One region of the Turicibacter sp. GALT-G1 genome, then DNA from elsewhere that is predicted to be linked to it. Evidence: a T-box and tRNA genes for the amino acid it is inferred to sense, from the RefSeq annotation. Region 1 holds a T-box; the other holds one or more tRNA genes.
The links. A T-box is a leader RNA that pairs with one kind of tRNA and senses whether it is charged. The one in region 1 lies ahead of leuS (leucine--tRNA ligase), so its partner is inferred to be a tRNA-Leu.

Region 1 (7,522 bases):
ACGAGCACGTAACTTACCGTTAACTTGGGCAATGATTGTAATGGTATCCGATACTAATTTTGCTTCATCATATGTTGGCCATGCTTCATATGAAACAGTTCCTTCATGTCCAAGCACCGACCAGATTTCTTCTGTCATATGCGGAGCGATTGGATTTAATAATTTAACAAATCCTTCTGCATATTCACGTGGAATGCTTGTTGCTTTATATGATTCATTGATGAAGATCATCATTTGAGCGATCGCAGTATTGAAGCTTAATTTTTCATAATCCTCAGTTACTTTCTTCACTGTTTCATGATAAACTTTATCTAATTTTCCATCGTTTTCAGCGACTACTTTTTCAGCTAATGTGTGCTCTGGAGTCACGAATAAACGCCACACACGATCTAAGAAACGACGGCTTCCATCTAATCCTTCAGTTGACCAAGCGATAGCTGCATCAAGTGGTCCCATGAACATTTCGTATAAACGTAATGTATCTGCTCCATGAGATTCAACGATATCATCTGGATTTACAACGTTTCCTTTAGATTTTGACATTTTCTCATTGTTTTCACCTAAGATCATTCCTTGGTTGAATAAACGTTGGAATGGTTCTTTTGTTTCAACAATTCCTAAATCGAATAATACTTTATGCCAGAAGCGAGCGTATAATAAGTGTAATACAGCATGCTCTGCTCCACCGATGTATAAATCAACTGGTAACCATTCTTTTAATAATTGTTTGGCTTCTTCTGTATTTAATCCAACATAGTCTTCACCTTGTTTTAAGATATAGCCAATGTAGTACCAGCAGCTTCCAGCCCATTGTGGCATTGTATTTGTTTCACGACGACCTTTTACTCCATCTTCACGTACAACTTCTAACCATTCTTTTGCATTAGCAAGTGGAGATTCACCTGTTCCAGATGGTTTGATGTTATCCATCACTGGTAATTCAAGTGGTAATTGATCGGCTTCTAAAACAGACATTGTTCCATCTTCCCACATAATCACTGGGAATGGTTCTCCCCAATAACGTTGACGAGAGAATAACCAGTCACGTAGTTTATAGTTAACTTTACGAGATCCAGCACCGTTTGCTTCTAACCATTCAATAACAGCAGCTTTAGCATCTGCATTGTTCATTCCATTAATGAAGTCTGATTCGATGTGAGCATCATCTCCAGTGAAGGCACCTTCTGTGATATCCCCTTCAATGACTTGCTTAATTGTTAAGTCATATTTCTTAGCGAATTCGTAGTCACGCTCATCGTGTGCAGGCACTGCCATAACAGCTCCTGTTCCGTAGCTTGCTAAAACATAATCTCCGATCCAAACTGGAACTTGAGCTCCTGTAATTGGATGAATTGCGTAAGCTCCTGTTGCCACACCTGATTTTTCTTTATTTAATTCTGTACGCTCTAAATCAGATTTTGCTTTTGCAGCTTCTTGATAAGCAACAACCGCTTCTTTACATTCAGGCGTTGTAATTTCATTTACTAATGGATGTTCTGGTGCTAAAACAACGTATGTTACACCGAATACCGTATCAGGACGTGTTGTAAACACATCAAATGAATGTTCTGTTCCATTAACTTTAAAGTTAATTAACGCTCCTTCACTCTTACCGATCCAGTTACGTTGCATATCTTTAATGCTTTCTGTCCAGTCTAACCCTTCTAAATCTTCAAGTAATCGTTCAGCATAATGTGTAATTTTAAGCACCCATTGTTTCATTGGTTTCTTGATTACAGGATGTTCCCCACGTTCAGAGACCATTTTCCCATCAACATTTAAAACTTCCTCATTTGCTAAAACTGTTCCTAACCCTTCACACCAGTTAACTTCAATATCTTTAATTTCAGCTAATCCCATGTTATATAATTGGGTGAAAATCCATTGTGTCCATTTATAATATTTTGGATCGGTTGTATTTAACTCTTTATCCCAATCATATGAGAATCCTAATGATTGAATTTGTTTACGGAATGTATTAATGTTAATATCCGTAAATTCACGAGGGTCATTTCCTGTATTTAATGCATATTGCTCAGCTGGTAAACCGAATGCATCCCATCCCATTGGATGTAAGACACGGTACCCTTGCATACGTTTCATACGAGAAACAATATCAGTTGCTGTATATCCTTCTGGATGACCGACGTGAAGTCCCGCTCCAGATGGATAAGGGAACATATCTAATGCATAATACTTAGGTTTTGACTTATCTTCAGACGTTTTGAATGTCTTATTTTCTAGCCAATAATTTTGCCACTTTTGTTCAATCTGTTTGTGATCAAATGCCATAATTCTACCTCCGGGCCCCCGGCCTGCGAAGCAGGTATCCTCCACTGCTGGGGTAATCTTAAATTTGTAGGTGAGTCTACTATTCATTAAGAAAATTTAAATACTGCTTTCTTTTCTTAAATGATGAAGTAAACACTTCACTAAAATAAAACCAAATATTATGAATAATTTGTGACGAATCGATATAAATTATTCATTAATACAAAATAATGGATTAAATTCCATAAACCTATATCTTATTCTTTTTAATAAAGATGGGGTAAGAAAAATCTTTTATCCCTCACTCAAAAAGTTAAAGAGAACACCCTCTTCCCATCAAAGGAGGGAAAGCTAAGAGTCCAACTACTTCGCTATACATATAGTTGAATTAATCCACTAAAGCAGATCGTTGAACTAACAAAAAAAGTCCTTAGAATATTTCTATTCTAAGGACGTAAATTACGCGGTACCACCTTAGTTGCAAGAGTCTAAAAAAAGTAGTCTCTTACCTCTCTCATCTTTTAACGCAAGAATACGGCAATCATTACTTAAATTTCACAATTGCAACTCCGAGGTGAGTTCATAAGTGTTCTATACGAATTTGCACCAACCATTCGCTCTCTACAATAGTCCCAACTTACTACTAGTCCTCTTCACGGTTCATATAAGTTTATTCTAGAAAAATTATATCAAACCTTTCACAAAAAACAAGATTTTTTATAAAAAAACGTCATAAAACAATATCTCGTGCCACTAATTCACATCTATGATAAAATAAAAGACGATAAACAAACAACATACAACAATCCTCATCATTTTAAAGGACTATCTTAAATGATGCATTCGTGATTGATTTGATAAAAAGAACATACTAAAAACAGGAGGAATAGATAGATGAACAATCCGTTTCCATACAGCTATGCTGATAAACGATACCATACATTAAACTATCATTTACGTGAAAAATATAACCAAAAAATCTTCAAAGTCATGATTAATGCTGGATTTACTTGTCCAAATATTGATGGAACGGTTAAATACGGTGGATGTACGTTCTGTAGTACCAAAGGTAGTGGTGACTTTGCTGGAAATCCAGAAGACAATTTAAAAACTCAATTTAATCAAGTCAAAGAGATGATGCATCAAAAATGGCCTGAAGCAGGATACATCGCCTATTTCCAAGCCTTCTCAAATACACATGCCCCGCTTGAAGTCTTAAAACGTAAATATGAAGCCGTTTTAGAATGTGATCCAAATATTGTCGCTCTTTCAATTGGGACACGTCCTGACTGTTTACCAGATGATGTCGTCGACTACTTAGGTGAATTAAACAAAGAAGTCGATTTATGGGTAGAACTTGGGCTTCAATCGATGCATGACAAAACAGGAAAACTAATTAACCGCGGACATGATTATCAAACATTAGTCGAAGGCGTTAACAAACTTCGCGCGAAAAATATCGATGTCATCATTCATATCATCAATGGATTACCAGGTGAAACACATGAAATGATGTTAGAGACTGCAAAAGCTGTAGCGGGACTTGATGTCCAAGGAATCAAAATTCATTTACTTCACGTCATTGAAGGAACACCAATGCACAAAATGTTAGACAAAGGGATGTTAACACTTATGGAGAAAGATGAGTATATCGACTTAGTCGTTGATCAATTAGAAATCTTACCCCCTGAAATGGTTATCCATCGTTTAACAGGTGATGCCGTTCGTGAAGAATTAGTTGGACCGATGTGGAGTTTAAAAAAATGGGAAGTTTTAAATGCAATTGATGATCGTTTAAAAGAGCGTAACACTTACCAAGGACGACTTTATCAAAAACCGGAGGAAAACTAAGATGGCACAGACATTAGAACGCGTTCTTCCCTTTTCAAAAAATTTATTAGAAAAAGCTTTAAAACCAGGTGATGTTGCGATTGATGGAACAGCTGGTAATGGTTATGATACGTTATTTTTAGCAGAAATTGTTGGTAAGTCAGGCCATGTTTATAGCTTTGATGTCCAAGAAGAAGCCATTCAAAGTACGCAAACTAAGTTAAAAGAAGCTGATATTAACCATGTAACTTTAATTCATGATGGACATCAACATGTCCTAAATTATGTGCAACAACCAATTAGCGCGGCGATTTTTAATCTAGGTTACCTTCCTGGTAGTGATCAAAGTATTACGACTCATGGTGAAACGACATGGAAAGCTGTCACTGACATTTTAAGCTTATTAAAGAAAAATGGAATTATTATTTTAGTGGTGTATCACGGACATGAGGAGGGAAAAGTGGAACGCCACTATTTAGAACAGTGCTTTGAAACACTAGATACTAAAACAACTCAAGTCTTAACGTACCAATTCATTAACCGACCAACGGCTCCATTCATTGTCGCCATCGAAAAACTACATTAAAAAAGCTACTTTAACAGTAGCTTTTTTTGTTCCTTAATTTGTAATGATAAAAGAAATAAAACTTCAGAAAATACCACTACCCCATATACCTATACATTCATGATTACTTTACAAACTTTCTCGTATGATGGAATAAAAAGCGGGAACGAAAACCGAGTTTTTTGATGATTTGTTTTTGAACGATACGAAGTTGAGGATTTTTCTTCACACCTTCTGCTAAGTATAATGCGAAGAGTCCATCATTAATCGTTTGATGAAATCCTTTCTCCGGTAAGAGCCTTATCTGCTGTTGGGCCTCGTAGTAAACGTCAAGAATCCGATAAATTCCCTCTTCAAAGTTATGATAATAAGAAAAGAAATTAAGTTCTCCCTCTTCGATGTCTTCCTCTAAATCAATTAGATAATCAAGCATAATATGAAGTTCTTGCACCGCTGGAAACATTGCTTGAAAAATACACTCAGGTTGGATTTGATAACGGTCTTGATTCATCGCATAAGCCACCATCGTAAAAATTCCAAGTGTTGAACCACAGGCTGCCCCAAACTCAAACCAAGTTAAATCACCTGCTAATCGTTTTTGCTGACTGCTTAATTGAATTAATCGAACCTCCCGCTCTGACACTTTTAAATGCTTATAAACTTGTAAATCTACATACAATCCAGCTAAGCGACCAAGCCAAGAAGCATAAAGCGAATAGTGAGGAATCTTTTTTAATGATTCTTGGCACAAGCGGACAAGCATATTCAAATAGCCTCCATCGAGTTGCTGTGTTTGATACTGATAATAATTTGAGGCATGAGGAGTTAGTTTAAAGACATCTAATAACGACTGATGTAAACGACGAAAATTCGTTTCATTAATAACATTTGTTTGATCGACTAAATTATCTAAATAGTCACACATCGTCTGATAAGCCGTCATAAATTTTAAATAATCGGCTTGATACTCTTCACTTACTAAGGCTGCATAAAAAGATGCTCCATAGCAATGAAAAGCTTTTTTTGAAAGACTCGCTAACGCTTCTTTCTTTAATTTCGGATCGGTAATTTGTTGCGCATGTTGTTCATATAAACTTAAAAATGATTTCGTCTTAGGTTGATACGATTTATAAAAAGCTGTCATTAAGGCTGGATAGAACATGTTTTCACCTCTCAATCGATACCTCTATAGTGTAGACCAAGGTTCCAGCGTTCAATCATCATTTGACTGAAATGTCATTCATTCTTACAGAAACCTCTTCTTTTCGACAGACGTAACCGATTACAACCTTTCCCTATTCCCCTTAGTTTTCTACTTTTTTACAAATGTAGATGTTATAATGATTGTGTATTTATGGAAAAGGAGGAATAAATAGTGAGGGGAAGCAAATTACAAAAACTACTACATGTTCTAAAAAAACATGATCATAAAAACGACGTCTATAACTATGCCATTCCTGATTTATGGAATGCATGGAACTATCAAGGAGAGGAAATGGTGCGTACTAGTTGGGGGGAACTCATCGTTAATCCATACAACTTCTATAGTGAAGTGATCCAATCCTACATTTTGCCTCAGGCTAAAGACGACGTTAACTATAATCAATCGCTAAGTCAAATCAAGCAATCATATGAAGCTAAACCAGGCTATTTAGGGGGAGACTGGATTAAAGATTCAGTGGTTTATTCAATGATGGTTCGAACATCGACAGCTTGGGACCATGACCGAAGTGGAGATTTAGAGAACCATAACTTATACGATTTAAATGAAACAGGGACATTCGTAAAATCATTAGCATTACTTCCATTACTAAAGAAAATGGGAGTCGATACAGTTTATATGCTCCCAATTTCAAAATTTTCATTAAAAGATAAAAAAGGTGAATTAGGATCACCTTATGGAGTTTGCAACTTCTTTGAAATCGATCCTAGCTTAAAAGATAACATGACAGGTTCAGAGTTAACTGTTGAGGAAGAATTCCAAGCATTTGTTGAAGCTTGTCATATTTTAGATATGAAAGTGATGATTGACATCATCCCTAGAACAAATTCAGTTGAAAGTGATTTAATTTTAGAACATCCGGATTGGTTCTATTGGGTATATACCGATACATTCCACGAGTATTATCCACCATATGTTCCAGGACTCGGAAGTACCTTATCACCGAAACCAGAATATTTACCTTATGTGTATTCATCACAAGCAGTATGGAATCATATTCATAAATTCTCATATGCACCAAACATCATTGATCCTGAAAAATGGGAGCGCGTGGTAGAAGAATATCGCCAAACACCAGGGGCTTCTATTTTAGATTTAGTTAGCCGTGAATTCGGTTTAACTGTTGCACCAGCCTTCTCAGATCATATTAATGATGTGCAACCACCATGGACAGATGTCACGTTCTTCCGTATGTATATGGACCATCCGGTGGAAAGCCAAAAATACTTAGGCGGACAAGAGTTACCACCTTATATCTTATTTGATACAATTAAATCAAATTTATATAAAGGAAATATCATTAACGAAGGATTATGGGCAACTTTATCTAACATTATTCCATTCTATCAACAAAATTATGGAATTGATGGGGCTCGTATCGATATGGGACATGCTCTTCCGTCTGAACTCATCCATCGTATCATTGCCAATGCACGTACGAACGATCCAGACTTCTGCTTCATCGCTGAGGAGCTACAAGATGAAAATGCAAAAGTATCACGCGATAACGGATATAACATGATTATCGGTTATGGATTCTTCCAAGAACCTCGTACGTATGAGCATCGTACACACAAATTCATGTATGATTCACGTCACTTACCATGTCCTGTGTTTGCTGGAGGAGAAACTCA
Region 2 (7,522 bases), on a different contig from region 1:
AGATCATTGGGTAGATGATAATTTTGTAATTTAATCTATCTTTGAGTTTCGCCTAACATTTAAACGCATATAGTAAAGTAGACAGTTAAAGTGAGGCGATACAATGGAATATGGTATTAGTGGTTATCAAACTGATTACCGATTTATGAAAAAAGAGGTGATTCAACTTGCTCATGAAACGGTTCCGTTAACGGGAACTGAACAAGTCGATCAAATTTATTTATTAGGAACTAAAGAGGATGATAATTTAATTTATAGCGATATTGCATTGGTTGTTGAAAATGGAGCAACTGGAGAAAAAAAGTTTTACCCAATTCCAACTTCAAAAGGAATGGGGGGCGGGATAGATCTTGTAGATTTTACGCATGATGGTTTGTTAGACGTGGGGGTCTATATTTTTAGTGGTGGAACCGGAAGTCAAGTCGATTATTATATTTTCTTTAATCAAGGTAAGGCAGTACAACTTGGATTTAGTAATAAATTATTAGAAGAAAAATTTAAATTTCAAGTCACCTACTTACCTAAGTATCAAGTCGAAATTAAAAATTTGAATACAAATGAGACAACTATTTTAGATTTATCAAGACGGAGTCCAGATTATTTAGAGGCGATTTACGATACGCAAGGGAATTTAAAAAATCCATTATTAGGGGTTGTCGCTCCTGTCAGTGATTCAAATCCAATCAATAGTAAACATTACTCTCAAGGTCATGATCTGATTTTAACCCAACGAATATTAGGCCGTTCACATAATGATACGTTAGGTTATGTTCAATCATACATAGGGTTTGATGAAGGAAAATATTATGTCTATCGTACGCTAATTTCACAATAATAGGCGATTTAACTAAAAATCATGATTAAAAGTTAAAAAAAATCAAATACTAAAGGTCAGAAACTGTATTTTATATGGGAGTGATATGGATGACAATTGAAGCCTTTGTATTTGGAGCTATTTTTGAAATGTGTATTACTTATTTAATTTTATGTGAATTATTTTTTTAGATATGAAACATTAAGTCATGAAAAAAACATCATCTTAACTAAGGATGATGTTTTTTTTCATTATTAGCAGGTTGATAGGATAAGGAACCTGTTAGTAAAGCTAAAATTAACATTTGAATGAATAATAGAAATAGACTCGATAAGTTAGCCAATTGGAAAAATTGAAGATTAGCATCAGGGGAGGATATTTTATTAATGACATAGAGGTAATGATTTAAGTTTGGGTTGATGGCTTTTTTACATTGAATTCGTTGGATTAAGTCTAACTAAAAGTCAGGTGATTGGTCATTCTAACCTAAGGTGAGATAAGTTTCATTTCTAATGGTTGCAGGAACAGCCCCATGTAATCACATTGTTTTCTTACTAAGAGATATGGGCTTACTTGAGGGGCTTCAATAGTTAAATAACTCACCATAAGGGCATGCTTCTCGAGCAAAAGTTTAAATTTGAATATGACGCTCACTAAACATTTCTTCGCTAAAAGTAGGTAAATGAGCCTTAAGTTTTACATTGGCTTGTGCTTGTGTTTCAAGTATTGGATGAAATCAACAAATGAAGCTAAGTAATAGTAATAGCCTGTATTTTTTAGATACATCATAGAAAGCCCTCCTACACCATACTGTGTTAATTGTAGCATGTAGATGTATTTATGCGAAATATTTCCATAAAAAAGAAGCTATCGATGAGATAGCTTCTTCTTAAGTGACAGTATGGTGGAGTAAATAGTGTGATGGTGTATGAGATGTTGGTAGTTTTATAAAGTGATAAAAGGATTATTTGTTAGTAAAAGGTAAAGAAATAAATAATGTATGAAGTATAATGGCTATAACAATGGATTAAAAGTGTTTAAAAGATAGAAGTTTAAATAAAAATTTAGTAAGGATATAGGAGAATGATAGGTAATGTATGAATGTTTATGTTTAGAAAAATTTAATCAATTGTTTGATTGTGTCTACTGTCCTTAATCGACTGAGGATACCGGAAGTGATTAAGTAAATAGATTTTGTTAAAGTGTTGTAGGAAAGTTGGATATTAGACTGAATTAGGAATGTTTTTAGGATGTATGAGTGATTTGGTATCCTCAATATACCATATGAAAATAAAGAAGAGTTGTCTGTGTTTATGTCATCAAAAATAAAAAAAACACCTTAATCGGTGTTTATTGTTCGGTTTGGTACCAATGGCCGGACTCGAACCGGCATGAAGTAAGCTTCGGTGGATTTTGAGTCCACTGCGTCTACCAATTCCGCCACACTGGCATTTACAAATTTATTATATCATATCTTATAGCAGTTGCAAGTGTTTTTTTCAAAAAAATTCCAATTGTGAACGGTAGTATATCATTGTGAATGAATTCCTAATGTAAATTTTAATTAGAAAAAAATAGAAAAAATACAAAAAAATCAACAAATAATACTCATTTTTTTAAAAAAGATGCGTATATTATAAATATAAAACGCTTTCTTTTTTTGAGGGGTAATCTCATTAACAACAGATAATAAAAAAATCAGTGTGGTGATCCGATGAATGAGTGAGATTAGCAGAAAAGAAAAGGCGTCTAATGAAACCATTTGGAGGGATCAATTATGAACGTATATTGGAAACCTACAGTGAATCAAATGATGAGTGAAGATGTTTTTAATCAATCACTACAAGAGGTTGAATGTAAGATTTCAGCTTGGGGTCAACGTGAGTTAGCATTAAGTGGTTTCTTATTAGCTTCATTTGTTGAACAAAAAGTAGAGGAATATAAACGTTCGTTTATTCAAATTGAAATGCCGTTTCATACAGAAGCAGAGTGTCAAGCTTATTTAGATGATTTTTATCATGAATATGCTGAAGTTATTAAATTATTTCCTTATGACCGTTGGGTATGGGTTAAAAAACTAGAAGTGATACAATATGGGCCTTATGATATTCAGTGTGTTCATGTTCCTAGCCAAGTGCTAGATCATAAAGAATTCCCATTAGGTTAAGTTAGTATAGATGAGTTTGTCAATATCAAAGGAAAATCAATATAAGTCCGGAGAAGTTTTTTATATTGGAAAACTTTTAGTTGGACTATCGTCAGTTTTAGTATTAAAACAATTGAGCAACTAAGACTGATATCCAGGGATGAAATACACTTCTGTTTTCATAATTATATAGTTCTCTAATATATCTAAAATAAAAAGAGGGGGGGATTTCTAAAATTCCCCTCTTTTTCAAACTAGTTAAAGTCATTATCAGAATTAGACTTTATTTTAATTCATCGATAAACAGCTATTGAGGCAGAGTTGACTAATAAAAGAATATTTTCATTTAATAAGGGATAGGGTTAGATAAACCTTTTGATCATTTATCTAACTCTTTTAATTGGAAAAAAATTCATGAATAAATGAGTAAAAAAATTGTTTACAAACGTCAGTAAATGGTTTAAAATAATCAATGTGGAAAACAAAACAAAAAATGTCTCGGTAGCTCAGCTGGATAGAGCAACGGCCTTCTAAGCCGTCGGTCGGGGGTTCGAATCCCTCCCGGGATGCCACTTAATTGAACTAAATGACTACAACGGTGTAGTTTTTTTAATGTCTAAGCGTTAGGTGTATATTAACGTCCGATGTTGGTCGTTTGTTTAATGTTTTTGAATAAAAAATGTCTCGGTAGCTCAGCTGGATAGAGCAACGGCCTTCTAAGCCGTCGGTCGGGGGTTCGAATCCCTCCCGGGATGCCATTTGATAGAAGATAATGAACTACATAATTGTAGTTCTTTTTTTTGTTGTTTAAAAAGGAAGATGAAACGGAAAAAAACTAAACTCAAGTGAATATTAAACAAGGGTTGTTTACAAGATAAACGCATGAGGTGAAAAGATGGCAATGATTTATGACTTCCCGACAAATTATGAAGAAAAGATCGATCAAGCAACTAAATTAATGGAAAAGGGTTATATTGACCAAGCAATTTGTTTATTAGAAGATTTTTTAGAAGTTGTTAAAGATCAAAAGATTGAGTTCGAAGTGAAAAAGCAATTGATTACGGCCTATATGTTAAAAGGCGAATTTGAAATGTGTGAGGCACTTATTTTAGAAATAAAAGCGGCAAATTGTTTAGACTTAATTGTAGCGGCCCATGATATATTAGTCACGATGTTTCAACTTCCAGGTGATGTAGTAGATACCAAGCAGTTAGAATATGGTCGAGAGTTAGGGTTAAACGTTTTAACGAATAAGAACCTCATTGAATTGGTTTATCAATTAAAAACATACTATGAAAGTTATTGGTATGAAACGATTGATAAAAAAATTCAAGTGTTAAAAAATGAATCTAGCTTTGAGACCCGATTGATGGTGTTATCTGATTTGCAGGCAATTGACCCGATTCAATTAACGTTATTTCAAGAGGAATTTGAGTTTATTTTAAATAATTGTTCTCAGCCTATTATCAAAACCATGTTATTTGAATTATTAGTACAAAAGGGAATTGAATGTGAAGTGAATTTTGATAGTGAAATGATGAGTAGACAACTTAAAACAACTGCAGATAGTTTAGATGAATTTTATGAGCAACTCAATCAGGCCATTCACCTTCTCTTTGAAATTGAGGTGGATGAGGACACAAGGCAATTACTCAAACAACATCTAATCTTCTTTTACCAGTGTCTCTTTCCGTTTGTAGATGAAGTTAATCCAGGGGAAGTCGTCCAAGAATTAGCTCGTATGCTCTTAGGGATTGAACTGGAGTTAGTTAGGCAGCAAAAGGGGCTTGATGATAAATTAAATACAATGACTGACATCACATACAAAATGAGTCAGTATATCCTAAGTTTATCATCATTAATGTAGAAATTAGGAAAAGCCTATGTTATAATTTAAAAGTTGTTACAAAGATGTAAACGCAACGTTAATAGATGGAGGTTATTAGACATGTCAGTTAAAGTTGAAACAGTAGAAACTAATAAAGTAAAATTAACAATCACTCTTTCAGCAGAATCATTCGATAAAGCATTAGATGCTGCATTTAAAAAAGTATCAAAAAATTTACAAGCACCAGGATTCCGTAAAGGAAAAATGCCTCGTCCAATGTTTGAACAAAAATTTGGTGTTGAAGCATTATACGAAGATGCATTAGATGCATTATTACCAAAAGCATACATGGATGCAGTTGCTGAAACAAACATTGCTCCAGTTGCAGCACCATCTTGGGATATCAAACAAATTGGAAAAGGACAAGAATTAGTTGCTGAAGCAACAGTTGTTGTTAAACCAGAGGTAGAATTAGGACAATATACTGGAATCGAAGTTGAAGAATTATCAACTGAAGTAACAGAAGCAGATGTAGAAGCTGAATTAGAAAAATTATTACAAAACCATGCTGAAATCGTAGTAAAAGAAGGTGCAGTTGAAAATGGTGATACTGCAGTTATCGATTACGAAGGATTTAAAGATGGTGTAGCATTCGAAGGTGGAAAAGGTGAAAACCATCCATTAGTAATCGGATCTAACTCATTCATTCCAGGATTCGAAGAGCAATTAGTAGGAATGAATGCTGGAGAAACTAAAGAAATCACAGTAACTTTCCCAGAACAATATCATTCAGCTGATTTAGCAGGAGCTGAAGCAGTATTCAAAGTAACATTACACGAAGTAAAAACTCGCGAATTACCACAATTAGACGATGAATTTGTTAAAGATTTAGATCGTGAAGGAATCGAAACAGTTGCTGACTTAAAAGCAGATTTAGAAAAATCAATCAAAGCTCAAAAAGAAACTGCTGCTCGTAACCATGTCATCGATACAGTAGTTGAAAAAGCAACTGAAAATGCTAAATTCGAAATCCCAGCTGAAATGATCGAGGGAGAAGTTGCTCAAATGGTTCGTGAAGCTGACCAACGTTTCCAAATGCAAGGATTTAACTTAGATTTATACTTCCAATTCACAGGAATGGATATGGATAAATTCAAAGCTCAATTACGCCCTGAAGCAGAAAAACGTTTAAGCTACAACTTAACATTAGAAGCAATCGTTAAAGCTGAAAACATCGACGTAACTGAAGAAGAAGTGAACGCAAAATTATCTGAAATTGCTCAAGCATACGGACGTGAATTAGAAGAGTTAAAAGCTCAATTACCAAGCTTAGCAATGTTAAAAGAAGACTTAAAAGTTCAAAAAGCTGTTGACTTCATCGTTGAAAAAGCAGTTCGTAAATAATTAATTGATTTATTTGATCATTATTTTTAATGAGGCGCGTAGCATTCGTGCCTCATTTTGTGCAATATAAGAGGTTGCAAAAAATGTCTAAAATGGACATTAATAATTTGGAGGGTAGCTGAATATATTGATAGTAGTTACTCAATAATGAGATTTGTCACTGTATGGAGGTGTAAAGGATGAATAATATTGATATTACCTGCTCATTTTGTGGGAAAAGTCATGATGAAGTCAATAAAATAATTGCTGGACCTGGGGTGTATATTTGTGATGAATGTATCCAAATGTGTTCGGAAATTATTGAAAATGAACAGTCTGATGAGTTAAGTGAAGAATTTAAAACTTTACCAAAACCAAAAGAAATTTATGAACTATTAAATGAGTATGTCATTGGTCAAGAGGATGTTAAAAAAGTATTAGCTGTAGCGGTATATAATCACTATAAGCGCCTAACTTCAAATAATGAAGCTAACGACGATGTTGAAATTTCAAAAAGTAATATCTTATTACTAGGATCAACAGGTAGTGGAAAAACGTTATTAGCACAAACTTTAGCCAAAGTGTTAGATGTCCCATTTGCGATTGCCGATGCAACATCATTAACAGAAGCGGGATATGTTGGAGAAGATGTTGAAAACATTTTACTTCGCTTGTTACAAGCTGCTGATTTTAATGTTGAAAAAGCTCAACGTGGAATTATCTACATTGATGAAATTGATAAGATTGCTCGTCGCTCAGATAATCCGTCAATTACTCGTGATGTTTCGGGTGAAGGGGTTCAACAAGCCTTATTAAAAATTTTAGAGGGTGTTGTTGCCAATGTTCCACCACAAGGTGGACGTAAGCATCCAAATCAAGAGTTCATTCAAATTGATACAACAAACATCTTATTCATGGCTGGTGGAGCTTTTGCTGGAATTGAAGAAGTGGTTAAACGTCGTATCGGTAAGAAAGTCATTGGATTTGGAGCGGATTCAAAAGCTAATAACATGAGTAAAAAAGAAATCTACAGTCATATCCAACCGGATGATCTTTTAAAGTTTGGATTAATTCCAGAGTTTATTGGACGTTTCCCGATTATTGGAGCATTAAACCCATTAGAGGTAGAGGATTTAGTACGTATTTTAACAGAACCAAAAAATGCATTGACGAAACAATATAAAAAAATCTTCCAAATGGATAATGTTGTATTAGAGTTTGATGAAGGAGCGATTTCAGCTATTGCTGAAAAAGCAGTTGAACGTAAAACCGGAGCTCGTGGATTACGTTCTATCATTGAGTCAATCATGACAGATGTTATGTTTGAAATCCCATCAACAGATAATATTGA

Region 2: it encodes a tRNA-Leu, which carries the amino acid that the T-box ahead of leuS (leucine--tRNA ligase) is inferred to sense. The anticodon was not compared.

Annotation. Positions count from the first base shown of each region.
Region 1 covers NZ_JAMQUS010000010.1:43,704-51,225, reverse strand. Annotated here, with positions in the region: gene leuS (leucine--tRNA ligase) at 1-2,292, opposite strand, end outside; T-box leader at 2,717-2,937, opposite strand; gene NEH74_RS02765 (TIGR01212 family radical SAM protein) at 3,166-4,122, shown strand; gene NEH74_RS02760 (class I SAM-dependent methyltransferase) at 4,124-4,687, shown strand; gene NEH74_RS02755 (DUF2600 family protein) at 4,791-5,828, opposite strand; gene NEH74_RS02750 (alpha-amylase family glycosyl hydrolase) at 6,042-7,522, shown strand, end outside.
Region 2 covers NZ_JAMQUS010000065.1:54,022-61,543, reverse strand. Annotated here, with positions in the region: gene NEH74_RS11365 (GNAT family N-acetyltransferase) at 1-14, shown strand, start outside; gene NEH74_RS11360 (hypothetical protein) at 104-835, shown strand; tRNA gene NEH74_RS11355 (tRNA-Leu) at 2,178-2,264, opposite strand; gene NEH74_RS11350 (hypothetical protein) at 2,592-2,981, shown strand; tRNA gene NEH74_RS11345 (tRNA-Arg) at 3,456-3,532, shown strand; tRNA gene NEH74_RS11340 (tRNA-Arg) at 3,642-3,718, shown strand; gene NEH74_RS11335 (hypothetical protein) at 3,856-4,827, shown strand; gene tig (trigger factor) at 4,909-6,192, shown strand; gene clpX (ATP-dependent Clp protease ATP-binding subunit ClpX) at 6,372-7,522, shown strand, end outside.